3 regions of the Azotobacter chroococcum genome follow, and region 3 is predicted to be linked to each of the others. Evidence: riboswitches for the same ligand, from Rfam matches in the RefSeq annotation. Region 3 holds a riboswitch; each other region holds the start of a gene.
What was found. Region 3 has a riboswitch for cyclic di-GMP ahead of ACG10_RS19000 (glycoside hydrolase family 70 protein). Riboswitches for the same ligand answer to the same signal wherever they lie in the genome.
Positions count from the first base shown of each region.

Region 1: it holds a riboswitch for cyclic di-GMP, as region 3 does, so the genes downstream of both, ACG10_RS01370 (calcium-binding protein) here and ACG10_RS19000 (glycoside hydrolase family 70 protein) in region 3, are expected to answer to the same signal.
Region 2: it holds a riboswitch for cyclic di-GMP, as region 3 does, so the genes downstream of both, ACG10_RS19580 (hypothetical protein) here and ACG10_RS19000 (glycoside hydrolase family 70 protein) in region 3, are expected to answer to the same signal.

Region 1 covers NZ_CP011835.1:281,037-291,552, forward strand. The annotation lists gene ACG10_RS01365 (multicopper oxidase family protein) at 121-2,184, opposite strand; gene ACG10_RS01370 (calcium-binding protein) at 2,532-3,485, opposite strand; cyclic di-GMP riboswitch class I at 3,574-3,648, opposite strand; gene ACG10_RS01375 (TerC family protein) at 3,751-4,497, opposite strand; gene ACG10_RS01380 (CitMHS family transporter) at 4,596-5,900, opposite strand; gene acnB (bifunctional aconitate hydratase 2/2-methylisocitrate dehydratase) at 6,279-8,888, opposite strand; partial or broken gene ACG10_RS01390 (PrpF domain-containing protein) at 9,152-9,319, opposite strand; gene ACG10_RS01395 (LysR family transcriptional regulator) at 9,515-10,438, shown strand.
Region 2 covers NZ_CP011835.1:4,172,036-4,182,551, forward strand. The annotation lists gene ACG10_RS19555 (pirin family protein) at 1-629, shown strand, start outside; gene rep (DNA helicase Rep) at 747-2,756, shown strand; gene ACG10_RS19565 (hypothetical protein) at 2,867-3,253, opposite strand; gene ACG10_RS19570 (hypothetical protein) at 3,914-4,135, shown strand; gene ACG10_RS19575 (catalase family peroxidase) at 4,432-5,433, shown strand; cyclic di-GMP riboswitch class I at 5,795-5,870, shown strand; gene ACG10_RS19580 (hypothetical protein) at 5,972-9,685, shown strand; gene ACG10_RS19585 (xanthine phosphoribosyltransferase) at 9,860-10,432, shown strand; gene ACG10_RS19590 (c-type cytochrome) at 10,485-10,516, opposite strand, start outside.
Region 3 covers NZ_CP011835.1:4,057,514-4,068,029, forward strand. The annotation lists gene ACG10_RS18985 (Tex family protein) at 1-693, shown strand, start outside; gene ACG10_RS18990 (PaaI family thioesterase) at 698-1,087, shown strand; gene gshA (glutamate--cysteine ligase) at 1,266-2,849, shown strand; cyclic di-GMP riboswitch class I at 3,380-3,465, shown strand; gene ACG10_RS19000 (glycoside hydrolase family 70 protein) at 3,888-6,098, shown strand; gene ACG10_RS19005 (alpha-L-rhamnosidase-related protein) at 6,325-8,943, opposite strand; gene ACG10_RS23875 (hypothetical protein) at 9,957-10,100, shown strand; gene ACG10_RS19010 (type II secretion system protein N) at 10,270-10,516, shown strand, end outside.

The sequences.
Region 1 (10,516 bases), 800 kb from region 3:
CCCTGTGTGATGCCCATTGTGAATGTGTGGGATTGTCAGGGGCCGCGTTCAGCGGCACGGTGATTGTGGGCGAATGGCGAACAGCGGGGCGGAAACGGGGCCTTCCGGCCCCGTCGCGGTTCAGTGCTGGTGTCCCGAGTCCTCGTCTTCTCCGCTGCCCGTCTGGGAGATGCGCACGTTCTGCATCATGCCCTGGTCCTCGTGGTCGAGGATGTGGCAGTGCAGCACGAAGTCGCCGGTGTAGCGCCGGTAGCGCGAGCGGATGGTGATCAGGTGGTCGTCCTGGACGAACAGGGTGTCGCGCCAGGTGCCCCGCATGTTGGCGTACTGGCTGGGGATGCCGTCGTCGCCGGGCGTCGGCGCGCCGCTCACCTCGTTGCCCTCGGGGTCCTTCACCGAGAGGATCTGGAAGGGATTCACATGGATGTGGAAGGGGTGGCCGAAGGAGAAGGAGGTCAGCTTCCACTCCTCGACGGCGCCCAGGGTGAGCTGGCGCTGCACCGCTTCCTGGTTGTAGGGCGCGCTCTCGAAGGGTTCGGGCTCGCCGCTGCTGAAGTCGATCTTGCCGACCTCGAAGCTGGGCGCCTGGCCGGGCGCCAGGACGATCTGGAAGCCGAGGGTGCGGTTGCCGGTTATCTCGGTGTCGGCGACCGGCTCGTGGGGGGTGAAGGCGCCCAGCTTGAGGCCGTCGGCCAGGTCGGCGAGCACCTGGTTGCGCACCTTGCCCTGCGGCATGCGCGCCCTGGCCGCGGTTTCCAGCGCCTGGCGCAGGAGTGTCGCGGGGTTCTGGCCGGCGGCCGAGCCTTTCACCTCGACGTAGCCGAGCAGTTCGCGCGGGTAGCTTTCGTGGTTGACGCTCTGCTCGGGGCGCAGGGTTTCGTCGACGATGCAGTAGGTGCCGGCTTCGGGGAAGACCATCAGCAGGTCCTCGCGATAGCCGGGCTGGAGCACCGTCGAATCGCGCTGGGAGACCGCGCTGCGGGTCAGGCCGTCGCCGGCGACGGCGAACTGCGCCAGGGGCGCGCCGGTGCAGGCCTTCTCGATGAAGCGCTGGCGCGCCAGCCGGCTCTTGCCGGGCGCGGCGGAGGCCTGGGCCGGGTCGAGCTTGCGGAAGCTCAGGCGGATGGAGTCGCGCACCCCGGCGTGGATCAGCCGCCAGCGCTCGACACTGCCGGCCTTGGCGTCGACCACGTAGGGCTCGACCAGGCCGTTGATCGCGGTGCGCCGGCCGGAGGTGCTCCACAGGGTGGCGAGGGTGCCGTCGCCGCGCGGGACGATGCCGAACTGGTCGTAACGCTCGATCCCCCCGACGTCGCCCGCGGCGCAGAGCCACTTGCCGTCGGCTTCCCGCTTGATGGCGCCGTCCTGGTCGCGGCAGGCGTAGGCGATCTGCTGGAAGAGCAGGGTGCGCTCGCGGAAGGGCCGGCCATTCGGCGCGACCAGCAGGGTGTCGAGGTCGCCGGGGACCAGGCTGCCGTCGTCCTTGGCCTGCGGCAGGCGGTCGCCGCGGATGATCAGCGGGCCGGCCATGCCCGAGGAGACCTGCAGCGCGGTGGTGCCGTGCAGGTGCGAGTGGTACCAGAAGGTGCCGGCCGGGTGGTCGGCCGGCACGTTGAATTCGTACTGGAAGGTGGTCTGCGGGGGGATCTTCAGGTGCACGTTGTCGGAGTTGCCGGACGGGCTCACCCACAGGCCGTGGGTGTGGATGTTGGTGTTGTTGAAGCAGTGCGGCACGTTGTGGTCATGCTCCCCATGGGGACAACTCGAGTCGTCGGTCGGCAGCTCGTTGTGCAGGGTCAGGCGGAAGGTCTCGCCCGGCCAGAGTTCCACCTTGGGGGCGACATAGGGGGTGGGGGCCTGCGGATCGGCCGCTTCGCCCGCGTAGGCGCGCAGGCGCACGGCGTCGTTCTGCCCGGTTTCGGGATTGTAGATCTTGCCGTCGACGTAGCGGACCTTCAGGTCGTAGAAGACCTCCGGCTGGGAGCCGGAGGTCCGCTGGCGCTCGGCGGAAAGGCGCTGCCCCGGCGTTCCCGGCTCCGGGGGGGCGCCGCGCAGCACGGCGGCCGGCGGTTCGCGGACGATGCGCGACTCCGCTATCGGGGCGGCGGAGGCGGTCTGGCTGGCAAGGCCGAGGGCGAGGGTCGAGGACAGGGCGAGCAGGCGCCCCGGACTGGTGCAGGTCATGTGCGAGAGTCCCTGATGTTGTTCTGTCGTCTGCCGCGGTCGCACATCCGGTCCGCGGGCAGGCCCGCCGGCCGGCCGGCGCCCTGCGGCGGCTTCCTGCCTCGGTTGAGTCGCTGATTGCAAGGGTGCTGCACGGAATGCCCGCTACTGCCCGGAGTGCTCGTCCCGGCGCGGCTTGGCGAGGCTGTTCGAAGTCTAGTGGAGCGCTCGAAAAGTTCCCTGAAGCCCGACGAAAAGCAGGGGCTCGGCTGCGTGGGTGGCGCCGGGCCTGAACGAAAATGCCCGCATCCTGCGATGCGGGCATGTTCCCTGTCGCCGCTGTGGTCCTGCCGCGCAGGAGCGCGGAGTCAGACGGGCGTGGCGAACTGGATGTCGCTGTCGGGGTTGAAGCCGGTGACCCCGACCAGGGTCAGCGACCAGCTGTCGTCGCCGGTGATGGTCAGCACGGTGTCGTCGCTGGCACCGTCGTCGTCGGCATCGGTCTGGGCGATGCCGAACAGCTCGTCGAACTGCGCGGCGGTGAGGCCGGAGAAGTCGAGGATGTCCTCGCCCTGCACGAAGTCGGTGATGGTGTCGTGGCCGTCCGTGCTGGTGGCGGTCAGACCGCTGCCGAAGCTGAACAGGTCGGAGTAGTAGCGGGTCTGGAGCGTTCTACCGGTGGTGAAGGTGAAGTCCTCGCCCTCGGAGAGCTGGCCGGCCAGGACGTCCACGCCGTCGACCCAGACCGAGGGCACGCCGGTAGTGGTCTGGTTGAGTTCGATGGTGTAGTCCTGCCCGCCGGCCAGGTCGTACTTGGTCACCAGGTAGTCCAGCCACTGGTTGTAATTCTTGGCGAAGTCGCCCTGGCCGGTGCCGTCGAGCAGCTGGCCGTCCTCGCCGACGTAACCCCCCATGCCGTTGGCGATCAGCCAGTCGGTGAAGCGCTCGCTGACGGCCTCGTCCTCGACGACCTCGAAGCTGTAGTGGAAGCCGTCCGCGCCCGCGCCGCCGGTCAGGGTGTCGTCGCCCTCGTGGCCGGTGAGACGGTCGTCGCCGTCGCCGCCAGCGAGACTGTCGTCGCCCTCCTGGCCGTGCAGGATGTCGTCGCCGGCGTCGCCGTAGAGGCTGTCGTCGCCCTGCTGGCCGTTGAGCACGTCGTTGCCGTCGCCGCCATAGAGGGTGTCGTCGCCTGCCTGGCCGTTGAGGTTGTCGTTGCCGCCTTCGCCGTAGAGGGTGTCGTCGCCGGCACCGCCGTTCAGCGTGTCCTTGCTGTCGGTGCCTTCGAGCGTTTCGCTGTTATCGCTTCCGTTGATTGCTGCCATTTTTCCTCCCCCACCCAGGCCCGCGGAGGAAGCAAGTGCGCCTCGAATGCACGGGCCAGGGTTTTCCGTTTCTGGATGAAGTTGAACGTCTGGCGGCCCGGCCATCTCGGTGAGATCCGTGGCTTTCCGTGCTCGCATCGCTACGAGGTTGGCTTTGGCAGGCAAAACGATAGCACTTAGGTGTCAATTTGCCATCTTGGAGCGTGACCTTGCCCAACGAAAAACGGGGCCGCGCGGGCCCCGTTTTTCGTACTGCGGCTGCGGCTTACTGGCCGGGGATGTCCCGGCTCAGGTGCACCGGTTCTGCGCGCGGACGGCGCATGCGGATGTTCAGCGCTTCCACCGCCAGCGAGAAGGCCATGGCGAAGTAGACGTAGCCCTTGGGCACGTGCACCTCGAAGCTCTCGGCGATCAGCACGGTGCCGACCACGATGAGGAACGACAGGGCCAGCAGCTTGAGGCTCGGGTGCTTGTCGATGAACTCGCTGATGGTGCCGGAGGCGGCCATCATCACCAGCACGGCGACGATGATCGCGGCGACCATCACCGGCACGTGGGAAACCATGCCGACTGCGGTGATCACCGAGTCCAGGGAGAACACGATGTCGATGATGGCGATCTGGACGATGGTGCCGATGAACTGGCCGCCGCCCTTGGGCGTCTCGTTGGTCTCGTCCTCGCCTTCCAGGCCGTGGTAGATCTCGGTGCTGCTCTTCCACAGCAGAAACAGGCCGCCGAAGAACAGGATCAGGTCGCGTCCGGAAATGCCCTGGCCGAAGACGTGGAAGAGGTCGACGGTCAGGCCCATGACCCAGGAGATCGACAGCAGCAGGAGAATCCGGGTGACCATCGCCAGCGCCAGGCCGAACAGCCGGGTGCGGGCCTGCATCTCCTTCGGCATGCGGCCGACGAGGATGGAGATCATGATGATGTTGTCGATGCCGAGCACGATCTCCAGCGCGGTCAGGGTGAAGAAGGCAACCCAGATCTCCGGGTTGGTCAGCCAGTCCATAAAGGGTCCTCAAATTGTCGGTTGAACGGCCGGCAGCGGGTGGCCGCCGGCCGTGGGAGTCTGTACGCGACAGTGTGAAATTTTCGTCAGTGCGTCGTTCAGTTGCCGGCCAGCGGGAAGACGCCGATGGCCAGCGCGGCGAGCATTATCGCCACACAGATCAGCGTGGCCAGCTTCAGGGCGAAGCGCTGCAGGTCGCCGAACTCGATCTTCGCCAGGCCCACCAGCAGGTAGGTGGAGGGCACCAGCGGGCTGAGCAGGTGCACCGGCTGGCCGACGATCGAGGCGCGGGCCATCTCCACCGGGCTGATGCCGTAGTGGCTGGCGGCCTCGGTGAGCACCGGCAGCACGCCGTAGTAGAAGGCGTCGTTGGACATGAAGAAGGTGAACGGCATGCTGACCAGCGCGGTCACCACGGCCAGATAGGGGCCCATCGCGTCGGGGATCAGCGCCAGCAGGCTCTTCGACATGGCGTCGACCATCCCGGTGCCGGAGAGGATGCCGGTGAAGATGCCGGCGGCGAAGATCAGCCCGACCACCGCCAGCACGTTGCCGGCATGCGCGGCGACGCGTTCCTTCTGCGCCTTGAGGCAGGGGTAGTTGATGATCATGGCGAGGCTGAAGGCGATCATGAACAGCACCGGCAGCGGCAGCACGCCGGCGATCAGGGTGCCCATCAGGCCCAGGGTCAGCATGGCGTTGATCAGCAACAGCTTCGGCCGGCGCGCTTCGGGGTACTGGGAGACGCTGACGTCGGAATGGTCTTCAGTGCCGTCGGCCAGGTGCAGCACGCCGAGGCGCGCGCGCTCGCGCTTGCCGTAGAGGTAGGCCATGCCCAGCAGGGCGGCCACGCCGATCGCCATGGCCGGGATCATCGGCACGAAGACGTCCGACGGGTCGACGTGCAGGGCGCTGGCGGCGCGGGCGGTGGGGCCGCCCCAGGGGGTCATGTTCATGATCCCGCCGGCGAGGATGATCAGGCCGGCCATGATCCGCGGGTTCATGCCGATGCGGCTGTACAGCGGCAGCATGGCGGCGACGCAGATCATGTAGGTGGTGGCGCCGTCGCCGTCCATGGAGACGATCAGCGCCAGCGCGGCGGTGCCGACGGACACCCGCAACGGGTCGCCCTTGACCATGCGCAGGATGAAGCGCACCGGCGGGTCGAACAGCCCCGAGTCGATCATCAGGGCGAAGTAGAGGATGGCGAACATCAGCATCACCCCGGTCGGGGCGAGCTTGGTGATGCCCTGCAGCATCATCGGGCCGATGTCGCCGGCGAAGCCGCCGAACAGGGCGAACAGTACGGGGATGACGATGAGGGCGATCAGCGCCGAGAGGCGCTGGGTCATGATCAGGACCATGAAGGTCAGGACCATGGCGAAGCCGAGGAAGGTCAGCATGGCGAGTACTCCGGACGTGGGGACGTGCTGCGTGGCCTGGCGGTCAGCGCAGGGAGGTCGACGGGCTGTGGGAGGGCAGGGCGGGGGCGGACGAACGGGAAACGGGGTGCATGGCAATCTCCACTCATTGTTTTTGTCGGGCGACCGGTCGGGCGCCGGCTCTGGAGATGGATGCTACGCAGCCAAACTTTCAGCGAGCTTTCGCTGGAGAAATGCGCTGATCGTGGAGTGAAAAAGCGTATCTTGCGGGGTGATCTGTCGGGAGTGTGAGTTCGGCGCCGAGTTCGCCTTCGCGCATTCCGCTACTTTCCGCTGCCGCCCATGAACATGAAGAAGCCCCGCACGGGGCGGGGCTTCTTCATTCAGCGGGAGTGTCGCTTAGACCTGCAGGACCGGGAGTTCGGCCTTGGCCGCCGCTTCCTTGTACTCGGCGATCTGGTCGAAGGACAGGTAGCGATAGATATCGGCAGCCATGGTGTCGATGTTCTTCGCGTATTCCATGTACTCCTCAACGGTCGGCAGCTTGCCAAGGATCGAGGCGACCGACGCCAGTTCGGCGGAAGCCAGGAACACGTTGGTCGCATCGCCCAGACGGTTCGGGAAGTTACGGGTCGAGGTGGAAACCACGGTCGAACCGGTCTGTACGCGGGCCTGGTTACCCATGCACAGCGAGCAGCCCGGCATTTCCATGCGCGCACCGGCCTTGCCGTAGATGCCGTAGTAGCCTTCCTCGGTCAACTGGTGGGCGTCCATCTTGGTCGGCGGAGCCAGCCACAGACGGGTCGGGATGCCGCCCTTGACCTTGTCGAGCAGCTTGCCGGCAGCGCGGAAGTGACCGATGTTGGTCATGCACGAGCCGATGAACACTTCGTCGATCTTCTGACCGGCAACGGTGGACAGCAGGCGGGCGTCGTCCGGGTCGTTCGGCGCGCAGAGAACCGGCTCCTTCACTTCGGACAGGTCGATCTCGATCACCGCGGCGTATTCGGCGTCCTTGTCGGCTTCCAGCAGCTTCGGATTGGCCAGCCAGGCTTCCATCGCCTGGGCGCGACGCTCCAGGGTGCGGGCATCGCCGTAGCCTTCGCCGATCATCCAGCGCAGCATGGTGATGTTCGAGCGCAGGTATTCGGCGATGGCCGCTTCCGGCAGCTTGATGGCGCAACCGGCAGCGGAACGCTCGGCGGAGGCGTCGGACAGCTCGAAGGCTTGCTCGACGGTCAGGCTGTCCAGACCTTCGATCTCGAGAATGCGGCCGGAGAAGATGTTCTTCTTGCCCTTCTTCTCGACGGTCAGCAGGCCGGCCTGGATCGCGTAGTAGGGGATGGCATGCACCAGGTCACGCAGGGTGATGCCGGGCTGCAGCTTGCCCTTGAAGCGCACCAGAACGGATTCCGGCATGTCCAGCGGCATGACGCCGGTGGCGGCGGCGAAGGCCACCAGGCCGGAGCCGGCCGGGAAGGAGATGCCGATCGGGAAGCGGGTGTGCGAGTCACCACCGGTACCGACGGTATCCGGCAGCAGCATGCGGTTCAGCCAGCTGTGGATGATGCCGTCGCCCGGACGCAGGGACACGCCGCTGCGGTTCATGATGAAGTCCGGCAGGGTGTGGTGGGTCTTGACGTCGATGGGCTTCGGATAGGCGGCGGTGTGGCAGAAGGACTGCATCACCAGGTCGGCGGAGAAGCCCAGGCAAGCCAGGTCCTTCAGCTCGTCGCGGGTCATCGGGCCGGTGGTGTCCTGGGAACCGACGGTGGTCATCTTCGGTTCGCAGTAGGTGCCCGGACGGACGCCCTTGCCTTCCGGCAGACCGCAGGCGCGGCCAACCATCTTCTGGGCGAGGGTGAAGCCCTTGCCGCTGTCGGCCGGCGCTTCCGGCTTCTTGAACAGGGTGGACGGAGCCAGGCCCAGCTCGGCGCGGGCCTTCTCGGTCAGGCCGCGGCCGATGATCAGCGGGATACGGCCGCCGGCGCGGACTTCGTCGAGCAGCACGTCGGTCTTCAGCGAGAAGCTGGTGACCAGCTCGTCGCTGCCGTTGCGGCGCACTTCACCCTTGATCGGGTAGACGTCGATGACGTCGCCCATGGCCAGGTTGGTGCAGTCGAATTCGATCGGCAGGGCGCCGGCGTCTTCCATGGTGTTGTAGAAGATCGGGGCGATCTTGGTGCCGAAGCAGAAGCCGCCGGCGCGCTTGTTCGGCACGTAGGGGATGTCGTCGCCGAAGAACCACAGCACCGAGTTGGTGGCGGACTTGCGCGAGGAACCGGTACCGACCACGTCACCGACGTAGGCGACCGGGAAGCCCTTGGCCTTGACCGCTTCGATCTGCTTCAGCGGGCCGACGGAGCCCGGCTGGACCGGTTCGATGCCGTCGCGGGCCATCTTCAGCATGGCCAGCGCGTGCAGCGGGATGTCAGGGCGCGACCAGGCGTCCGGAGCGGGCGACAGGTCGTCGGTGTTGGTTTCGCCCGGGACCTTGAACACGGTCAGGGTGACTTTTTCCGGAACGGCCGGCTTGGCGGTGAACCACTCGCCGTCAGCCCAGGACTGCAGCACGGCCTTGGCGGCGGCGTTGCCCTTCTTGGCGCGCTCGGCGACGTCGTGGAAGGCGTCGAACATCAGCAGGGTGTGCTTGAGTTGCTCGGCAGCCACGGTGGCCAGCTCGGCGTTGTCCAGCAGTTCGACCAGGGTGGCGATGTTGTAGCCGCCCTGCATGGTGCCCAGCAGCTCGACGGCGCGGGACTTGCTGATCAGCGGGGAAGTGGCTTCGCCCTTGGCGATGGCGGAGAGGAAACCGGCCTTGACGTAGGCTGCTTCGTCCACGCCCGGCGGAACACGGTTGGTGATCAGGTCAACCAGGAAGGCTTCTTCGCCGGCCGGCGGGTTCTTCAGCAGTTCGACCAGGCCTGCGGTCTGCTCGGCGTTCAGCGGCTGGGGCACGACGCCCTGGGCGGCACGCTCTTCTACGTGTTTGCGATAGGCTTCAAGCACAGTTTTACCCTCATCAGTGGTCCCAGGGGGTTCCGGGACACTCATCCTGGGAATCTCCGCACGCAAGCGCCTTCGCCGCTTTATGGGCGGCACGGCCAAGGTTGCGACGATCCCCCTCCAGAAGCTGTTTTCAAAGTTTTACGCCGAGGGAGGGGAGGTGTCGGCACCCTGTGGTGGGTGCCTGCGCCGTTCCATTCGGGTCAACTGTGCTCGTGACGCTTTGAAAACAGCTTCGACTGGACAGGGGTGCCAAAAAGGCATCTGGTCTGGGTGCTGCCGCCGCGGGTGCCATCGATTTCCGGCTCATGGCCGGAGCCCATGATGGTCAGTAGCGGCTCGTGCGCTCCCGGGGCGAACCGGACAGGTCGCTGGCAAGAAACGGGGCCTTTGGAAGTGCCTCCGCGCATCAGCACGCAGGGGATGGGCTGCATCATTAGGAATTTCTATTTATTAACCATAAGTTATTGATGCTTCTGGCAGGAGATTCACACGGAACCAAAAATGTTTCCAATGCAAATATTGTTAGTATTATTTCTTTAATGTTATCAATTGGGTGGCCGCTACGGTCGGTTGCCCGCTCTGCTGCCGCCGATCCCTCTCGAACGAGTTATCCCGCAGGACAGCCGATGGAACTCAGGCAGTTGCGCTATTTCGTCAAGGTCGTCGAACTGGGCAGCCTGGGGCGGGCCGCACTGGAGCTGGGCGTCGGCACTTCGGCGCTGAGTCAGCAGATCGCCAAGCTGGAAAGCGAGCTGTGCGCCCGGCTGCTGAATCGCAGCTCCACCGGCGTGACGCCGACCAGCGCGGGCCTCGCCTTCCTGCACCATGCCCAGCTGACCCTGCGCCAGGCCGAGAATGCCGTGCAGGCCGCCCGCCGCGACCGCATGAGCGGCTATGTCAGCCTGGGGTTGGCACCGACCACCGCCAGCGTGCTGGCCCTGCCGCTGATCGAGGCCATGCGCACGCGCTACCCGGATATCCAGCTGCACCTGGTGGAAATGCTCTCGGGCTACCTGGCCGGCCAGCTCAATGCCCGCCAGCTGGATCTCGCGGTGCTGTTCCAGACCGACATGGCCAAGCGCTGGAGCGTGATGCCGCTGCTCGACGAGCGACTGTTCGTCATCCATTCCTCCGCGTGTCCCGCCCCTCCGGGCGAGAGCCTGAGGCTGGCCGATCTCGGCGACCTGCCGCTGCTTCTGCCCAGCGCACAGCACGGCCTGCGTACCCGCCTGATGGCCGCCTTCGAAAGCGCCGGGGTCGTCCCCAACGTGATCATGGAGATCGACGGCCTGGCCACCCTCATGGACGCCGTGCGCGCCGGGCATGCCGCGACCATCCAGCCGGGCGCCGCGGCGGCGCATTCCGGCGAGGCCGGGCTCTGCGTCGTGCCGATCATTGATGCCCATGTGAGCCGGCGCAACCTGCTCGCCAGCCTGTCGGACGACGAGCTGTCGCCTGCGGCCCTGGCCACCCGGGTGACGGTCGCCGGCGTCGCCCGCGAACTGGTCCGCACCGGGCATTGGCCCGGCGCCAGCCTGCTGGGCGAGTGATCCTGGGGTCTTCAGTTTTACTGAACACCTCCCGCGCAAAGCAGCCTGTCGGGGTCAGCTCCGTCTAACTATCGTGCC
Region 2 (10,516 bases), 110 kb from region 3:
CCGAGCAGGTCGGCTTCTCCGACCTCTTGGTGATCAACGACGACCGCGTCGCCGCCGGCCAGGGCTTCGGCCGGCATCCGCACCGGGACATGGAGATCCTCTCCTACGTGCTCGACGGCGCCCTCGAGCACCAGGACAGCCTGGGCAACGGTTCGCTGATCCGCCCGGGCGACATCCAGCTGATGAGCGCCGGCACCGGCATTGCCCACAGCGAGTACAACGCCTCGCCCCGCGAGCCGGTGCACTTCCTGCAGATCTGGATCGTCCCGGCCGTCCGGGGCGTGACGCCGGGCTATCAGCAGCAGCGCTTCGCCGCCGAGGACAAGCGCGGCCGGCTGCAGCTGATCCTCTCGCCGGACGGCGAGCAGGGCTCGCTGCGCCTCCATCAGGACGCCCGGGTCTACGCCGGGCTGTTCGACGGCGCGGAACGGGCCAGCCTGGAACTCGGCGGGCAGCGCCACGCCTACGTGCACCTGGCGCGCGGTGCGCTGAGCGTCAACGGCCAGCGCCTGGAGGCGGGCGACGGCCTGCGCATTCGCCACGCCGAGCGGCTGGAGTTCGCCGACGGCGAGCAGGCCGAGGTGCTGGTCTTCGACCTGCGCCCGCACGAACGGCCGCGAATGGCATGAACGGCGCTGGGCACGGGGCTCAGGGACGACCAGCCGGATCGGCGGGCCAAAGCCCGCTGAAAAGGCGCCGGCCGGGGCTGCTAGAATGCCCGGCCGTCCCGTCCTGCGAGGTCTGCCATGTCCCGACTCAACCCGCGCCAACAGGAAGCCGTGACCTACGTCGGCGGCCCGCTCCTGGTGCTCGCCGGCGCCGGTTCCGGCAAGACCAGCGTGATCACCCGCAAGATCGCCTACCTGATCCAGCAGTGCGGCATCCAGGCCCGGCACATCGTCGCCATGACCTTCACCAACAAGGCCGCCCGCGAGATGAAGGAGCGTGTCGGCAGCCTGCTGCGCGGCGCCGAGGGCAAGGGCCTGACCGTCTCCACCTTCCACAACCTCGGCCTCAACATCATCCGCAAGGAGCACGCGCGGCTCGGCTACAAGCCCGGCTTCTCGATCTTCGACGAGGGCGACATCAAGGCCCTGCTGACCGACATCATGCAGAAGGAGTACGCAGGCGACGACGGCGTCGACGAGATCAAGAACTACATCGGCGCCTGGAAGAACGACCTGATCCTCCCCCAGGAGGCGCTCGACAAGGCGCGCACGCCCAGGGAGCAGACCGCCGCCATCGTCTACCTGCACTACCAGCGCACCCTCAAGGCCTACAACGCGGTCGACTTCGACGACCTGATCCTGCTGCCGGTGAAGCTGTTCCAGGAGCACCCGGACGTCCTGGAGAAGTGGCAGAACCGCATCCGCTACCTGCTGGTCGACGAATACCAGGACACCAACGCCAGCCAGTATCTGCTGGTGAAGCTCTTGGTCGGCATGCGCCACCAGTTCACCGTGGTCGGCGACGACGACCAGTCGATCTACGCCTGGCGCGGCGCGCGTCCGGAAAACCTCATGCAGCTGAAGGAGGACTACCCCTCGCTGAAGGTGGTGATGCTCGAGCAGAACTACCGCTCGACCAGCCGCATCCTGAAATGCGCCAACGTGCTGATCGCCAACAACCCCCACGTGTTCGACAAGCAGCTGTGGAGCGAGATGGGCCACGGCGACGAGATCCGCGTGATCCGCTGCCGCAACGAGGAAACCGAGGCCGAGCGGGTGGCCATGGAGATCCTCACCCTGCACCTGAAGACCGGCCGGCCCTACAGCGACTTCGCCATCCTCTACCGCGGCAACTACCAGTCGCGGCTGATGGAGCTCAAGCTGCAGCACTACCAGATCCCCTACCGCCTTTCCGGCGGCACCAGCTTCTTCGCCCGCCAGGAGGTGAAGGACCTGATGAGCTACTTCCGCCTCTTGGTCAACCCGGACGACGACAACGCCTTCCTGCGGGTGATCAACGTGCCGCGCCGCGAGATCGGCTCGGCGACCCTGGAAAAGCTCAGCCACTACGCCGGCGAGCGCAACCTCTCGCTCTACGAAGCCGCCGGTGAACTGGGCCTCGCCCAGCACCTCGACAGCCGCTACTGCGAGCGCCTGGCGCGCTTCACCCGCTGGATGGACGGCGTGCGCCAGCAGTGCGCGCAGCACGACCCGATCGCCGCCCTGCGCAGCATGGTGATGGACCTCGACTACGAGAACTGGCTCAGGCAGAACGCCTCCAGCGACAAGGTCGCCGAGGTGCGCATGGGCAACGTCTGGTTCCTCGTCGAGGCGCTGAAGAACACGCTGGAGAAGGACGAGGACGGCGAAATGACCATCGAGGAGGCCATCGGCAAGCTGGTGCTGCGCGACATGCTGGAACGCCAGCAGGAAGAGGAGGAAGGCGCCGAGGGCGTGCAGATGCTCACCCTGCACGCCTCCAAGGGCCTGGAGTTCCCCCATGTGTTCATCATCGGCGTGGAGGAGGAAATCCTCCCCCACCGCTCCAGCATCGAGGCCGACACCATCGAGGAGGAGCGCCGCCTGGCCTACGTCGGCATCACCCGCGCCCGGCAGAACCTGGTGCTGACCTTCGCCGCCAAGCGCAAGCAGTACGGCGAGATCATCGACTGCGCGCCCAGCCGCTTCCTCGCCGAACTGCCGCAGGACGACCTGGCCTGGGAAGGCCAGGAGGATGCGCCGGTGGAGGCCAGGGCGGCGCGGGGCAAGAACGCCCTGGCGGACATAAGGGCGATGCTCAAGCGCTGAGACCACCCGCCACAGCGGGTGCACATGAAACACCGGCTCAAGACTGCAGCGATCCGGCGCCCGAACATCGTCACCGGCCTGCCCCTGGCGCACCGGACGTCAATTTCTTCTCATTGGCCGTACCGGCGCACCAAAGATTTCACGCAAGCCTTGTATTGGGGCAGCGTGTGCGCATCGGCCACCACCATGCGATTGAGCGCGCAATCCTCCAAGGCCATGTCCAGCGCGGCATCCACATGGCGTTGCGCGTTGTCATGGTAGAGGCTCGAGCAGGCGTACGGGACGCCGATGACACCCAGAGTGAGGCCCACCTGCCGCAAGAGCCGGATCCAGCGCCGGGGATCGTCTGCCCACTCGACCAGGGCCTCGAAAAAAACCACAACCGGTTTCAATTTCGCGCCTCCTTCGGGGACCTCCCGAATCATCCTTAAGCTCTCGGTGGAGCTGATGATATTCAGGCAAGAAATTGGCCATCCCTGGCAGAGGGGGACTCGCATGGCTCGTCTCCTCGTCCGAGCGGTTTCAGCTGTCACGACCTGGGCGACACACCACGCGGTTCGGTCCGTGCGCCTCGATTTCCCGCGCCTGCTGCCACTGCAAGTCGGCATACCGGCGCAATGAGGCACAGCCCCCGCGGCTCCCGTTCGCGCAAGCCGATAGTTCTCATGCCCGCGTTGGGCCAGTTGCCGAGCCCTGCTCTCGGCGGCGTCGGTTGGTGCGGATCGCCCGGCACCATCGGCGCTTGAACTGCGCCCCCGATGGCGGCCCCAAACGTTCTTACCCGCGCGCACTGTAAGCCATTGCCTACAACGGCTTGAGAACCTTGCGGATTTATTCGGGACGGCTGCCGCACTACAGTCGCTTCCGCGCTGACGGATCGACACAGGCTGGCCAGGATGGCGGCCAGGGACTTTGCCAGCGTGCGGTTCAGCAGGGTCGGAGCATAGGGAGAACCAGGCATCACGGAAACAGGGACGTCCTCACTACTCGCCGTTTCTTATCCGATGAAGTCACCAAGCCCTCGGGCGCCTGCCAAGTCTGCACGACCATCGCGTGCGGATGGAGCCGAGCCGCCGACAGAAGGAACTCAGGTCGAAAGGTTCAGCAACCTCTCGGCCTGCCATTTTCACGAAAATCGACAAACTAGAATAAAAATGATGAAAGCCAGTGCCATCCCCCACTCCTCCTCCCGCCGCTTCCAGGTTCGCGATATTTCCGCCCAGTATGGCTGGCCAACCTTCGACCTCGTTTTCCACGACGCAGAGAGCAGCGTCGTGCGCTGTTCGGAAGCCATATGGGACTCGGAAGCCCAGGCTCTGGTCGAGGCAGAACGGCTCGAAGCCTCTCACGCCTGTCCCGTGCACTGGGAAGCGTCCTGACGGCCCGCCCGAGCCGCTCGATCGGCCGACTCCGGCGCCCGAAGTCCCCGACACCGCATTGCCACCCAGCGCCCGTCGACCTGCCCGCCGGCACAGAGCGCGATTCCGCGCCTGAACGGCTGCGGGCGGGTGGCTCAGGCCGTCGCGGTCTATTGGACCATGGTCCACGAGAAACAGCCTGCACGCCTCCCGCACACACGGCGGCCGGCCTTGTCATATCCGCAACCGGCTGCTGGCATGAAGAGTGCCGTATCCGCCACGGCGGTTCTTCAATCAGGGACAACGAGGAAAACAAGATGCAGAGGAAAGATCTGCCGGGCTGGCTGCTGGCCGCCGGCCTGGGACTGGCCGCCCCCTTCGGCATGGCGGCGCAGGACGACGTGACCCCGGAGCAGGTGGTCTCCGCCCTGGAGGACACCTTCGGCGTGACGCCGGGCGAGCGGCGCAACCACATCAAGGGAACCTGTGCGACCGGCGAGTTCGTCGGCCTGCCCGCCGCGGCCAGCTGGTCGCGCTCGGCGCTGTTTTCCGGACAGCCCGTGCCGGTCGTCGCGCGCCTCTCGCTGCCAGGCGGCAACCCCAAGGTCCCCGACACGGCCAGGTCGCCACGCGGCATGGCCCTGGAGTTCCGCCTGCCCGGCGGCGCCCTGCAGCACATGACCATGCTCAACACCCCGGTCTTCGGCGCGGCGCATCCGAAAACCTTTCTCGACCAGATCGTCGCCCTGAAGCCCGACCCGGCCACTGGCAAACCCGACCCGGCCAAACTCGAAGCCTTCAAGGCCAGCCACCCGGACAGCCGGGCGCAGGCGCAATTTCTCGCCGAACACAACCCGCCGCCGAGCTTCGCCAACAGCAGCTACTTCGGCATCCACACCTTCAAGTTCGTCGACGACACCGGCAAGGCCACCCTGGTGCGCTGGCGCTTCGTGCCCGAGGACGGCGAGAAGCAGCTCTCCGACGAGGAGCTGAAGAGCCTGCCGGCCAACTTCCTCGAGCAGCGGCTGATCGAGCGCACCGCCCGGGGGCCGCTGCGCTGGGACATGCTGGTGAGCATTGGCCAGTCCGGCGACCCGGAGAACGACCCGACCCAGGCCTGGCCGGAGCACCGCGAGCAGGTGAAGGTCGGCACCCTGACCCTGAGCGCGGCGATGCCGCAGAAGGGCGCCGCCTGCGAGAAGATCAACTTCGACCCGCTGGTGATGGCCGAGGGCATCGCCCCGACCGACGATCCGATCCTGCGCTTCCGCTCGCCCGCCTACGCGGTATCCTTCGCCAAGCGGCTGAGCGGGCAGTGACAGCAGGCGAAATACTGGCCAGCCGGGGCAGGCGAAGCGGCAGGTCCGCTGGTCGGAAAGACCTTCCCGCCCCGGATGACAAAACGAAAATACCCACCTGAATCCAGCCATTTATCTTCTGATCGCTGGCAAATATCGATATTTGCCGGCATCGAAGATCGAGTGGGTTTCTGCTATCGCATCGCCAGACCTTGGCTAGACTCAGCTGCAGAGTGCCAGCCCGTGATTGCACACTGACATGCATGTACATGGCTGCCTGCATGGCCTGGACACTGACGCGGCGGACTGTGGCAGCAGTCCGCCGCACCTAGAAACCATCACCTCGAGACGTTGCGGAGTTTTCGCGGAAGCTGTCGCACGTATTAGTCAAAGCCACACCCGCAGTGATGCGGGGCCGGAAAGCCCAGGGTCTTGCCCAAGACAGCCAGGCTGCCTCAACCGTGCGACGAGCACGTCGGTCGGTCCGTATCGATAGGACTGGAACTGCCACTTCAGTGGACGAAGTTCCCCAAACCCTCTATCGAGCAGGAGCTTGACCATGGGCACCATCTTCGAAACTGGCGAAGACGAGATCATCTACGTCAACGACGTCACCATCGACGAAAGCGAGGGGCTGCAGACCAGCGGCGTCGCCACGGCCACCGAGGACAACAACGACGACGACATACTGCTGAGCTCCATCGCCACGCTGCTCGGCACCCTGGACACCTTGGGTGCCCCCGCCGCCGGCGAAGCCATCGAGGCGGCGCAGAACCAGGTGCTGACCTTCGAGGCCGATGTGGACCCGAGCCTCAAGTTCACCCTGAAGAATGGCGAAACCGTGGTTACCGAGGTGCTGAGCGCCTTGAGCACGACCGCTGGCGGCGACCCCATCACCCTGGTCTGGATCAACGCCACCACCATCTTCGGCTATGCCGACCGGGGGGGAGCGAATGAGCGGGTCGCCTTCGCGCTGGTCCTGGAGAAGATAGAACCGACCGTCGGCGATCCCGGCGGCGCGCGAGTCACCATCGTTCAATACGAAGCGATCGAGCATCCCGATAACGGCTCCTTCGACGAGGCCGTCGACCTCACCGGTCTGGTGTTCGTCGATGCCGTCCAGGACGTCGCTTTCGACGACTTCTCCACCGCTGCAGCCGGACAGAACGACTGGAACCTGGTGACCGATCCCGAGACGGGAATCCAGCTCCTGTTCACTGGCTTTGAGCGGGGCATAGACACCGTCAATACCAGCGACTTCGGCATCGGCAGCAACGCGCAGTCGATCGGCGATACCGACGGGATAATCGTCGACTTCGTCAAAGGGCAGACCACGCCGACCCAGACCAGCGCCGACGATCTGGCCAACATCGATTTCAAAGAGCGCGTGGAAGGCCCGAGCGCTGGCTTCACCCTGGTCCAGGTGGGGGGCGGTCCGACCAACCGTGTGGATGCCATGGTCGTTGCCTATGACTCGGATGAAGTGGGCAAGAATCCGCCCCCGCCCGACGGTGATGGGGCCGCGACGGACGACTACACCGACGGCAACATCGATGGCACGCCAAAGACCATCATCAGCATCAAGGTCTGGTTGGTCTCCGACGACCCCAACGTCGCCGAGGTTTTGGTGCGCACTTGGCTACGCGACGGGGAGGTGACCTCAGGTGACGACAGCGGCGTCAGCTTCGCCATCGACGGGGATGGCGTGAAGATCACCGGCCTGCTGGACAACTACCGCGTCGAGTTCGCAGTCGACGGCATGCTCGATCGCTTCAGCGTGCAGAACGTCAGCGGCAGCGGCGGCAACAAGACCTTCGACCTCGGCGACATCCGCCTCGGCGGCCAGGTAGGCGACCAGGCCGAGGTCGGCAGCCATATCAACTTCGAGGACGACGGGCCGAGTCAGACCGTGACGGCCGGCACCACGACGGTGTCCGTCGAACTCGACGAGACCACCGGCGACAGCGACCGCTACGCCAGCGGCGAAACCGCCGACACTTACGTCAACGACGACAACGGCCACCTGGCCCAGGTCACCACCACCGTGGCCGGCGGCCTGGTCAGCCTGTTCAGCGCCGCCGGCGACTACGGCTCGGACGGCGCCGGCACCCTCACCCCGCTGCTGAGCTTCGTCGGCGTGCCGCCCGAAGGCCTCGCCACCAGCCTGAGCGCCACCCACGGCGGCGCCATCACCCTGTTCGCCGACAGCGCCACCCAGCTGAGCGGCAAGGACACCGATGGCCACACGGTGTTCACCATCGCCATCGTCGACGTCGGCGGCGGCGTGCTGCAGTTGCAGACCACCCTGATCGAGGCGCTGGACAACGGCAACGACACCCTGTTCGACGAGGCCGTGGCGCTGCTGCTACCCGCAGGCGCGCTGGAGCTGCAGTACCAGGTCACCCGCAGCGATGCCGAGGGCGACACCGTCGTCGCCTCCGACACCATCCTGCTCGCCGACGACGAAAACTCGGTCTTCGGCTTCGACGACGACGGGCCGACCCAGACGGTGAGCGCCGTCGCCAATGCCGCCGCACAGCTGGAAGTCGAACTCGACGAGACCACCGGCGCCAGCGACCGCTATGCCGCTGGCGAAACCGCCGACACCTACGTCAACGACGACAATGGCCACCTGGCCCAAGTCACCACCACCGTGGCCGGCGGCCTGGTCAGCCTGTTCAGCGCCGCCGGCGACTACGGCTCGGACGGCGCCGGCACCCTCACCCCGCTGCTGAGCTTCGTCGGCGTGCCGCCCGAAGGCCTCGCCACCAGCCTGAGCGCCACCCACGGCGGCGCCATCACCCTGTTCGCCGACAGCGCCACCCAGCTGAGCGGCAAGGACACCGATGGCCACACGGTGTTCACCATCGCCATCGTCGACGTCGGCGGCGGCGTGCTGCAGTTGCAGACCACCCTGATCGAGGCGCTGGACAACGGCAACGACACCCTGTTCGACGAGGCCGTGGCGCTGCTGCTACCCGCAGGCGCGCTGGAGCTGCAGTACCAGGTCACCCGCAGCGATGCCGAGGGCGACACCGTCGTCGCTTCCGACACCATCCTGCTCGCCGACGACGCGACCTCGGTGTTCAGCTTCGACGACGACGGGCCGCTCCCCCTCTCACCGGTGGCAGGCAGCATCGTCAACGCCGCGGGCGAGTCCGAAGCCTTCGCCCTGGATGACGACTCGCCGGAGAGCTTTGCCGCCAACTTCGGCTCGGATGACAAGGGCAGCCTGGTGTTCACCGGCATGAACAACCAGATACTGGCAAACGGAGCAGCGCTCAAAGACACGGCCGGCAACGCTCTCACCTCCAACAACGTGGCGATCACCCTCAGCGGCTTCGGCACCCACATGCTCACCGCCTCCGCAGGTGCGACGACGGTGTTCACCATGACCATGGACAGCACCAGCGGCGAGTACAGCATCGCGATGTTCGCCAGGATCGACGACGGTTCGTTCGACTTCGACAACTTCGCCACTGCACGGGCAGGCAAGTTCAGCTGGCTGGGAGTGGCCGGCGACGAGTTCGCCGACAAGGACCTGCTGGTCACCGGCGGTGTCCCGAATGTGACCACGGTGAACAACGACTCGGACGACCTGGCGGCCAACAACCAGTGGATCAACGCGGCCACCACCGATACGCCGGCGGAATTCCTGCGTCTGGACTTCGTCGATCTGGGGATTTCGGCCAACCAGGGCGGCAGCGATATCAGCACCATCCCGACCGCAACGCACTATGACGCCAACAATGTTGGCTTCACCATCATGCAGACCCAGTCCGGCCGACCGGTGGATGTGCGGATCACGGCGATCGATACCGAGGAGGGTCGCGGGATCGGCGGCAACGACATCGCGGCGGACCTGACGACCGGCACCCCCGACGAGATCATAGCCGTCACGGTGATCACCAACTCCCAGGACCCGGAGAACAACACCAAGACCTATCTGAAGCACGACGGGATAGATGACAGCGGCTTCGTCATCTGGGGAGAGAACGACGTGATCGTGCTCAACCTGGAGGGCGCCAACGCCAACCAGGCCCATCTGCGCGACCAGGTCTTCGTCAGCACCGAAGACGGCTTCAACCGCCTGGAGATCGGCAACGCCGAGGCCGTGGGCAGCAAGGACGCTTTCGCCATCGGCGACGTCGAGGTTGGCGCGGTCGGCCAGGAAATCGATCTCGCCTTCAACGGGCAGATCATCGACGGCGACGGCGATGCTGCCAGCATCGGCCTGGTCGGCGTAACCCTGGAGCCTGCCCCCGTGGTCTGACGCTCATGCCCCCGGACGCTCGCCGCCCGGAAACGACGCTGGCCGGCGGTGGCGCGTTCCACCGCCGGCCTCTTTTTGTCTGCTCTTTCGCCCGCCCACGTCGCCCTGTACTGTGCGTCGATCGGCGCTCCCGCGGGTCCATCAGGCGGCTTGCGGCTCATTCGAGGCAGTGTCATGGAGCAGTTGAAGCGAAAAATCCGCGAGCACGGCAGCGTGCTCTCCGAGCAGGTCCTGAAGGTGGATGCCTTCCTCAACCATCAGGTCGATCCGCCGCTGATGCAGGCGATCGGCCGGGAGTTCGCCCGGCGCTTTCGCGACCAGGGCATCGACAAGGTGCTCACCCTCGAAGCCTCGGGCATCGCGCCGGCGCTGATGACCGCGCTGGAACTGGGCGTGCCGCTGGTGTTCGCCCGCAAGCACCGCTCGCTGACCCTGACCGACAACCTGCTGACCGCCCGGGTCTATTCCTTCACCAAGCAGGTGGAGAGCACGGTGGCCGTATCCGCCAGCCATCTGGCGGCCGGCGAGCGGGTGCTGATCGTCGACGACTTCCTGGCCAACGGCCAGGCCGCGCTGGGGCTGGCCGCCATCGTCCGCCAGGCCGGGGCGAACCTGGTCGGGATCGGCATCGTCATCGAGAAGTCCTTCCAGTCCGGCCGCCGGGCGCTGGAGGAGCAGGGCTACCGGGTCGAATCCCTGGCGCGAATCGCCTCGCTGGCGGGCGGCCAGGTCAGCTTTCTGGAGTGAGCAGAAACGACGAAGCCGCCCGCAGGCGGCTTCGTCCTCGGCCAGGTCGCGATCAGAGACCGGACATCTTGCCGATGGCGTCCT
Region 3 (10,516 bases):
GACAAGACCTTCGAGCTGGCCGCCGGCTTCCTGCGGGTGATGAACGGCGACAACCCGCTGGACGCCTCGGGCGTGCACCCGGAGGCCTACCCGGTGGTCAAGCGCATCGCCGCCGACACCGGCCGCGATATCCGTTCGCTGATCGGCGACTCGGGCTTCCTGAAACGCCTCGATCCTGCCAGATTCACCGACGAGACCTTCGGCCTGCCGACCGTCACCGACATCCTCAAGGAGCTGGACAAGCCCGGCCGCGACCCGCGCCCCGAGTTCAAGACCGCCGAGTTCCAGGAGGGCGTCGAGAGCCTCAAGGACCTGGTGCCGGGGATGATCCTCGAAGGCGTGGTGACCAACGTGACCAACTTCGGCGCCTTCGTCGACATCGGCGTGCACCAGGACGGTCTGGTGCACATCAGCGCGCTGTCGGAGAAGTTCGTCAAGGACCCCTACGAAGTGGTCAAGGCCGGCGACATCGTCAGGGTCAAGGTGATGGAGGTGGATATCCCGCGCAACCGTGTCGGCCTGTCCATGCGCATGGGCGACACCCCCGGCGAGAAGGTCGAGGGCCCGCGCGGCGGCGGCAAGCCGCGCGGCAATGCCCCGCGCAGCGAGCGCCATTCCGGCCAGGACAAGCCGGCAGCGGCGAACAACGCCATGGCCGCGCTGTTCGCCAATGCCAAGCAACTGAGGAAGTGAACGCGTGAGCATGCAAGAGGAAGAGGTCGGCCGGAGCAGCGCCTTCGGGCGCCTGCTCGGCCTGGAGATCCTGTCCGCCGGCGGCGGCGAGGCGACGGTGCGCCTGGCCATGCACGACGGCCTGCGCAACCTGCACGGCAAGCTGCACGGCGGCGCGCTGTTCTCGCTGATCGACAGCGCCATGGGCCAGGCCAGCCACAGCCTCAACGACGGCACGCCGGACAGCGTCACCCTGGAGTGCAAGGTCAACTACATCCGCCCGGTCAGCGAGGGCGAGCTGACCTGCCGCGCCTGGGTCGAGCACAGCGGCAAGCGCACCCAGGTGATCGAGGCCGAGGTGCACCAGCACGGCAAGCTGGTGGCCAAGGCGCTGGCCACCTTCGCCCGCCTGTAGGCGTTCCGTTGCCCCGCTTTGGGCAGGGTGGGAAACGGCCGCCGGCCTTTCCCACCACAAGCGGCGCCATGCTCCTGTCCTGCCGCCGCCATTTCCCCTCCGGCCCCGGGCCGACGATACTTGTATAGCCGTCCGTCCGTCCCCATATTGGGCCGACCGTGCCTGAAGGAATCCGAACTTGAGCGAGCTACTTTCCCGCCGCCTGGCCCTGCTGGGCGAGCCCGCCAACCAGTCCCTGCTCAGGCACTGCCTGCACGGCATCGAGCGGGAATGCCTGCGCGTCGATGGCAATGGCGAGCTGGCGCAGACCCCTCACCCAGAGACACTGGGCTCGGCGCTGACCCACCCGCAGATCACCACCGACTACTCCGAGGCGCTGCTGGAGTTCATCACCCCCGTCGAGACCGACCCGGCGGCGACCCTCGCCGACCTGGAGCGCATCCAGCGCTTCGCCTGCGCCACGCTCGACGGCGAATACCTGTGGAGCCCGTCGATGCCCTGCCCGCTGCCGGCGGAAGAGGACATCCCCATCGCCCGCTACGGCCGCTCCCACATCGGCCGGCTCAAGCACGTCTACCGCAAGGGACTGGCGCTGCGCTACGGCAAGACCATGCAGTGCATCGCCGGCATCCACTACAACTTCTCCCTGCCGGAAGCGCTCTGGCCGCTGCTCCAGCAGGCCGAGGGCGACACCCGCAGCGTCCGCGACTTCCAGTCCGAACGCTACATCGCGCTGATCCGCAACTTCCGCCGCTACAGCTGGCTCTTGATGTACCTGTTCGGCGCCTCGCCGGCGCTCGACAGGAGTTTCCTGCGCGATCGACCGCACCATCTGCAGGAGCTCGACGCCGACACCCTCTACCTGCCCTGGGCGACCAGCCTGCGGATGAGCGACCTGGGCTACCAGAACAACGCCCAGGCCGGCCTGACCCCCTGCTACAACGACCTGGCCAGCTACACCGACAGCCTGCGCCGGGCAGTTTCCACGCCCTATGCGCCGTACGCCGCGATCGGCACTCAGCGCGACGGCGAATGGCTGCAACTGAACACCAACGTGCTGCAGATCGAGAACGAGTACTACTCGAGCATCCGCCCCAAGCGCATCACCGGCAGCGGCGAGCGGCCGATCCAGGCGCTGGTCGCCCGCGGCGTGCAGTACGTCGAGGTGCGCTGCCTAGACATCGACCCCTTCCTGCCGCTGGGCATCGACCTCGACGAGGCGCGCTTCCTCGACGCCTTCCTGCTGTTCTGCGCCCTCGAGGACAGCCCCTGCCTCGCCCCGGACGAATGCGCCAGCTGCACCGGCAACTTCCTCAAGGTGGTCAAGGAAGGCCGCCGCCCCGGCCTGCACCTGCAGCGCCGGGGCAAGCCGGTACTCTTCGCCGACTGGGCCGGCGAGTTGCTCGAACGCCTGCAGCCCTGCGCCGAGCTGCTCGACCGGGCCTACGGCGGCGACGGCTACGCGAGCGCCCTGCACGCCCAGCAGGCCAAGGTCGCCAACCCCGAGCTCACCCCCTCGGCCAGAGTCCTCGCGACCCTGCGCGAACGCGGCGAAAGCTTCCGCGCCTTCGCCCTGCGCCAGAGCCTGGCCCACGCCGAAAGCTTTCGCGCCCGCCCGCTGGGCGAGGAGGAGCGCCAGGCCTTCGAAGCCGAGGCCCGCGCCTCGCTGGCCGAGCAGGCCGAACTGGAACGCCGCGACAGCGGCAGCTTCGACGACTTCGTCGCGGCGTATCAGACGAGCATCCAGACCGCCGGAGCCTGAGCGCTACCACCAAGGCCGGCAAGCCGGCCGTCTTGTCGGCAGGCGCCCCCTGGCGAATCCACCTGCCGCTTAACGGGGCATTCATTGCGGCGCAAGCTTTTGCGTCCGCCCGCTGGACGAGGAGGCGCGCCAGGCCTTCGAGGCAGAGGCCTACGCCTCCCTGACGGACCAGGAATGCCGGGCAGCGCTAAACCAGATGCTTGCTTCGCCGCCTATCGGTCGGCCTGGACACTGCCACCAAGGCCCTTTCAGCCAGTCCGTGCAGTTAAGGGCGGGTTACAGCCAAACGAGCTCTTCCCGTTACCCAAGGACTCCTCCAATCCGGCAGGGTTGCTCCTTATTTGCTCCTTTTCACCGCAAGTAGCTAACGAAGATTGCAATGTTTCGGTCAGTCAACCGTTCATCGAAGTCAACATATACGAATGTATAACAGCATGTTATCGTTAGCCTGCTTGCAAAGATAGCGCTGTCTTTTGGAGCGCCACAGCTTCGCTCCCTGGGTCAACTCACTCCACGGTGAGCGGAAGCTGAACTGAAAAAGGCAAAACCATCGAAAGATGGCGACGCAAAGTCTCCGGTCTAAAGGAAATTTTCCGATGATAGCGGGACCGCCAGTTTTGTATGTCGACACGGTTTCCGTGCTCGCTTCTGAACTATTGCTCTTTCACTCGCCCCTGCTGGTGCCCCGTGCCTGCAGTGCGGCCGCGTCGCGTGCGGATCAGGCCGCCCGGGTGCATGCAGCAATGCCTGGCAAGACTGCGCATGTCCTCTTCCGATGGGTCACTCAACCGAGAAGGGTCAGGGGTATCGACATGAGCACACCCGACGCCACCCTGGCCAGCAGGAAGTTGCCCCTGGCAGCGCCCCTGTCGTGACTTCTCATCACACAAGGTAAAGCGACTCCCCATGAGAGCATCACCAAGCCAATTTTTTGCAATTTCCCTGCTCAGCATCGCGATTTCAGGCCTGTTGTCAGGCGCAGCGGTTGCGGCACAGACCCCCACGGCGCTCGAGCAGGTACCCGACGGCAAGGGCGGCGTGAAATGGCAGGAAGTGCAGCACGACGCGTCGGCCGAGGAAGAGCAGAAAGGCCAGGGCCGGAAAAAGTTTCTCGGTATCCAGGCGATCACCACCGAGCCGGATGGCAGCGTGAAGGTCGAGATGGGCAAGCCCGAAGTCCGGCAGCCCGCGTCGGGTGACGTCTTCGTCTCCAACGAGAAACTCGACGAGCACGTCATCTTCCAGGCGTTCGCGCTCTATCAGCCGAACGACAATGCGACCTACAAGGCCCTGGCCGAGAATGCCCCGCAGTTGGCGCAGTGGGGCATCACCGATGTCTGGTCGCCGCCGCCCTACCGCGCCGCCTCCGACTCCAAGTACGGCGAAGGCTACGCGATTGCCGACCGCTACGACCTCGGCGCCTACGACAAGGGCCCGACCAAGTACGGTACCGCCGACGAGCTGAAGGCGGCCATCGGCGCCCTGCACAACAACGACATCCGCATCCAGGTCGACGTGGTTCCGAACCAGATCATCGGCCTGAACGAGCGCCACGTGCTGCCGGTGACCGGGATCGACATGTACGGCAACCCGATGAACCCCTTCCTCGACCACTATCTCTACTCGACCTACAGCAAGGGTTCGGCGCCGGGGCAGGCTGAGCACGGCGTGATCAAGGAATGGGACTACTTCCACTTCCACGGCACCACGACGCAGTACCAAGGCCTGTTCCGGGTGCTCAGCGATGCCAACAGCAAGCTCTACCGCTATCTTGGCCCGAACCATCCCGAAAACTACCTCCCGGCTTTCCTGGCCGAGAGCGACGCGGCCAAGTACGGCAAGATCAACACCATCGACGGCTATCTGCTGGCCGATACCTGGTTCGCGGTCGAGAACGCGGAGAGCGAAAACGCCGTGTATGCGCCGCTCTTCCTGTACTACGAAGAGCCGCGCAGTGGCGTCGTCGAGCAGACCTTCATGGACTTCGCGCGCGAGAACGGCTACACGGGCAGCGACGAAGATATCCGCGCCACTATGCTGGCCGAGCTGCGCATGACCCCCAACCCCATCGGCCCGCTGATGGACGAGTACCTGGCCGCCCAGCCCGGCTACTCGAAGAAATCGGAAGACGACGCCAGGGTCACCGCGCTGCGCTACGATGGCCCCGAGAACGACGCATCGCACATCGGTACCAACGTGCTCGACTTCGAGTTCCTGGTGGGCAACGACCTCGACACCATCCGCGAAGACGTGCAGCAGGAGCAGCTGAACTGGCAGAAATATCTGCTCGACTTCGGTTTCGACGGTTTCCGTATCGATGCTGCCTCCCACATCAACACCGATATCCTGCGCGACGAGGTGACTCAGCGGCTCAACTACTTCGCCGGCGAGGACGTCAACGAGCACCTGAGCTATATCGAGTCCTATGTGGCCCAGCAGGTCGATTTCGAGCAGTCCAACAACTACGGTCAGATGGCCATGGACGCCGGCCCCTTCTCGGGCCTGATGTTCTCCTTCGGCCGCGACTGGGCGCCGCTGCGCTACGCCTTCGAGGCATCACTGATCGACCGGGTCAACGGCGGTCCGGCACTGCCCAACTGGTCGTTCGTGAACAACCACGACCAGGAGCACAACATCCTGGTGAACGTCCCGCTGACCGAGGAAGAGGCCGGGGGCTACGAGCCGAACAGCCAGCCCTACGAACTGCGTCAGCTAGAGAAGTACGACGCCGACCGCAACAGCGTCGAGAAGCAGTGGGCGCCCCACAACGTCCCGGCCATGTACGCCATCCTGCTGACCACCAAGGACACCGTGCCGACCGTCTTCTACGGCGACATGTTCATGTCCTCGAAGCCGTACATGTCGACCCCGACACCGTACCGCGACGACATCGTGAACATCCTCAAGCTGCGCAAGCAGTTCGCCAAGGGCGAGCAGGTGATCCGCTACGAGAACAGCAACACCGGCAGCAACGGCGAGGACCTGGTCAGCAACATCCGTCTCGGCAACGACCGCAAGACAGGTGTGGCCGTGGTCGCCGGCAACAACCCGGCGCTGGATACGACGATCACCGTCGACATGGGTGCGCAGCACCGCAACCAGTGGTTCGTCGACGCCATGGGCTACCAGCCGGAGCGGCTCAAGACCGACAAGGACGGCCGCCTCACCGTTCAGGTCAAGGGCACCCAGAACGTGGACGTGAAGGGCTACCTGGCCGCCTGGGTTCCGGATCTCCAGGCCCAGGAGTGAGCCTGCTCGTCACCGAGCGGTTCGCTTGAAGGGAGGGCGGCTCGCCAGCGGGCCGCCCTCTTTGACCGATATTTTGTCCTGCTCCGTTTTGAAACCTCTCGACGCATGTTGATAGGCGCATCGAATCCCTCGAGCTGATGCGGAAGACCCGATGCACTGCATCGGGTCGACAACCATCGACTCCAACTCTGACGAAGTTATCTTCGGGGGCACCGATCAGACATGCTTAGCGGACGTCCGAAGGCCCGAGTTTCACAATCCGCACCTTGGCAATGCTGGCCCGATTGACAGGACCGCCTATTCCGCCGCTACCGGAATAGATGGCATTCGACTTCAGATAACTCATATTGAAATAATCGCTGAACACGAGACGATAGTTTCCGGGCTCCAGATCGACCGCCATCTCCGTAGACGTCCTCAGAGGTTGCTCACCATTACGCGGATCGACATGCGGCATTTGCACGATACCGGTAGCTACCACCTTGTTGCGGCCTCTCAGCACATCAATTTGTTTCACCGCGTTGGTGACCCCGGTATTAATGGCATATTGATGGTTGTTATAGACCAGCTCGATGGCGTAGCGACCAGACTCCCTGATAGCGATGTCCTGGATTTCCAACGTATCGGTGGGAGCACCCCAGTCGCGCAACGTCGGCTCGGTAATACCGTCAGAGGGCGGCGTTACCGCAACATTACTAAGCACGCGAGCATCGGTCACAGGAATGACCTGGACCGCTGCCTCATCGGAGCAGAACGGCGCCGAATGATGCGAACGATGGCCACTGCTGCTGAAGACTGCCTGCACTGCATAGCAGACACGGGATCCGGCGGGAGCCTTGCTGCGGTCAGTCCAGCTCATCTGCGTCAATCGATCGTCAACGAGCTTGCCATCCCGGAAAATACGATAGTACACCGAGTCGCTCGAAATCCCGGTATTTCCATTATCCGTAAAGTGGACAGTGTACTTGCCATCTTTTTGCACAATGGAGGTGACCTGCGGCTCGACAGGAGCAAAGACACGCGGATCCCGATGATCGCCTGGATCGACCTCTGGCGCCATGGTGATACGCGTATCACCGGCATGCAAGTCACCGAAGTCGACTTCGATGACGTTCGCAGCATTGTTCAGCTGACTTTCTTCGATGACGCCGGTAACCGGCGCTCCGTTCAAGCGTACCGTCTCAACCATGTAGTAGCCTGTCCCGGACATCGCCTTCGGCAAATTCAGCACCACGTCGAGAGAGCGGCCCTTGTAGTGGAGTCCGGAAAGCCGTGCCTGGGGTGAATCACCGAACAACTGCCGTGCTTTGGCCGTAAGGAATGGTTCGACCGTAATTCCAGACTTGTCGACTTGATATCCAAATATCGTCCCGATGACCATATTCAGATAACCCGCGACAGACCACAGCTGACGCTTGGAGTTGATCACCGGGCCATCATCATAAAAAGGCTTTCCGGTCAGCCACTCCAGGTTTTCCATGTTGGAGAGATTCAATGCCGCTCCCCGCACGAGGGATTGGATCGCGTTATCTGCGACCGCCGAATTACGGACCTTGGCAGCCGCCTGCAGCTCATATGCAGTGACAAAGGGCCATAGCGCACGGTTGTGATAGACCTCTACACCCGGCTGCTGCGGGTAATACACCGGAACGCCCAGCTCGCCATGCGGATAGTTGGCCAGAACCTCCGATGCACGGCTTGACGGAGCGATCCCGCTCAGGATGGCCAGAGCCGAGCCGAGCATGTCGAATTTTTCGACGGGTGCCTGATCCTCGGCCGCGCTCGTCAGACTCGCGTATAAACCCGCCTCTTCCAGCCAGAAATGTTTATTGATTTTGTCCTTCAGCGCATCGGCCCAATCATCATAGCGCTGCGCCAGCGGCGCATCACCATGTTCACGGGCCAGTCGCGCGGTCAGTCGCAGCGCCTGGTAATGAACGACGTTGGTCGACAGAGCCTTGGACTCGGACATGTGACTCAGGTTATCGACGATCCAAGTCGCGTAGGTCTGCGTGCGCCAGTCAAGATAGGATTGCTCACCGTTATACAGGCCGAGCGCCTGATCGAATGCCGCCTGGCGATCAGCTTCAATGGTGCCGCGCAAGGCGGCGTAGGCATAATCCGAGAACTTGTCGTAGGCCTCACCGGATAGGCTGTTGAGAACGCTTTCGGCCGCCAGAGCCCAGGTCACACGGTCCGTGCTCACCGGCCAACTGCCGCCGGAGCCGGTATCCTGAACAATCTGAAGGGTGCCCTCGGGAAGGCTCGCAGGCGACTGAGCCCCTTCACGGAAGTCGCTGGTCTTGAAGCGCAGCGAATTGATAACTTGCGCAGGATTAAGCTCGGCCAAGCCGAGCCGGGCCGCATAGGACAAGTCACGGGTCCAGACGTAGGTCCATTTTTCTCCTGTCTGGAAACAGTTGCAGGCAATGGGCTCGCCAGCATTGTAGCTGCCGTCACGGATCTCGCTGACACTCAGCATCTTCAAGTCGTCCATGGCCATGGCGAACAGGCCATCGAACATCAAGTTGCCGCTCCGCAGCAAGGGGTGCGCGGCATCTTCGGTGAAAACCCGCCGCTTCTCGGCATCGTCACGAAGGTCCATCGTCGTGCTGATCGTATAGGTGCGCTGCGCCGCTTCCTGATTGGTTACCGACACGGTGACCGTTTCATCGCGACCGTTCGGCTCGAGTGGGTAGGCTGGGAAGATCACCGAGTTATCTACCCCGTCCTCCCCGGTCTGGGCTGCCTGGGGATTGTCAGCATAAGCGCCCCCGTAGAGCGCCGCCAAGGACAGCGCTACAGCGGTCATAGCAGTGGTGCCAAGATATTTGCGACGAAACATACGAGCTTCCTATTGTTGGGATTATTGGTAAGCAAGAGGCGCGTTTCCTTGCGTATCGCGCTTTTTCCTTGAGGTGTACGACCTCAGGACCAAGGGCCCCAGGGTCGGAAGTCAGTGGCGGAGGGATTTGACTCGTAGCTGCAGATAACCGCAGCAGGCAATGTCCGCTGTCCTCCCGGTGCAGAGTGGCTGCCAGGGAAAGGCCAAGGACATCCTGGGGAAGGAGGAACATCGCCCACGATCGTGCGCGCATGGACAGCTGGAAGCATTAGGGATACCTCTTAGCTCTAAGACAGCGCTTTCTTGCGATCCGCAACACCGCAAGGCAAAGTCTGCTGCCGCCATTTTGTTGTTTTTATCGATTGCCATCAGGGCCACCCAACGCGGGCAGGAGAGTAAGCCTGCGCCCAAGTCAATGCCACTGGGATAGCGCAACCCTAGTGCCTGAAGTTTTGTTTGACAAGCGGCTTATTCCATAAAGTTCGCCAAGGTAAAACGATTCATCTAGATTTTCCGGGCAATCGCATGACCCCTTTCTCCCCTCTCCCATCAATGGGAGAGGGGCCGGGGGAGAGGGCGTGAATGACTGCCCCCACCCCCGTCATGCGATTGCCTCGTCTAGATTTCCTTGCGCAAAGCTCAATGAATAAGATAACGTTACCCAGATAAAGTCGGCAGTCGCCTAAGATCATCGGGCTTGATTCTTCTTAGCTATTTAGCTATCTGTTCGTTTCGGAGCGCCAACGCCCCCGGATGACAAGAGATAAAAACAACAAAATCACGGTGACAGATGTGTTGTGCGGCGAATTCAGACCCCACAAAGACAGCGCTGCCTCCGAATTAAGGTATCCTATGCTTCCCCGACAACGCTCCAGTGCCCATGGGTGACGCTGCTTGCGGCACATTCACGGCTCGTCAGGCGCACTGCCCACGCCCTGCTGTCGCCCTCGTCGTCTCCCACGGGAAACTCGACGAACATGTCATCTTCCAGGCGTTCGCGCTCTATCAGCCGAATGACAGCGCGACCTACCTACCACGCGGAGCGGCTCAAGAGCGGCAAGGACGGCCGCCTCACCGTTCAGGCCAAGGGCACCCAGAACGTGGACGTGAAGGGCTACCTGGCCGCCTGGGTTCCGGACACCCAGGCCCAGGAGTGAGAGTGAGCCTGCTCGTCACCGAGCGGTTCGCTTTAACGGGGGCGGCCCGCCAGCGGGCCGCCCCTCTGACCGAAATTCCGATCCGCACCGTTTCGAGACGGCTTTACGCATGTTGAATGATCTGATTGGGCACCGGACAGCCGCCGCGACGCTACCCAGAGCGCTCAGCATGATTCTGCTGACAGTTGCCTCGATCCAGGCGGTAGGGATCGCCAAAACGCTCTTTTGGCCCGAGTCATCGGCCTCCGCGGCGCCACTCGAGCGACGCGAGGCAACACCGGGCGATACGCCGACGCTCGATCTCAAGGCCATCCAGCAGGCGGAACTGTTCGGCTCGCTTGCAGAGGAGCCGGCCCAAAAGGCGCTTGCGACGCAGGTGAAAAGCCGTCTGAGCGTCAAGCTGCTGGGCGTCGTCA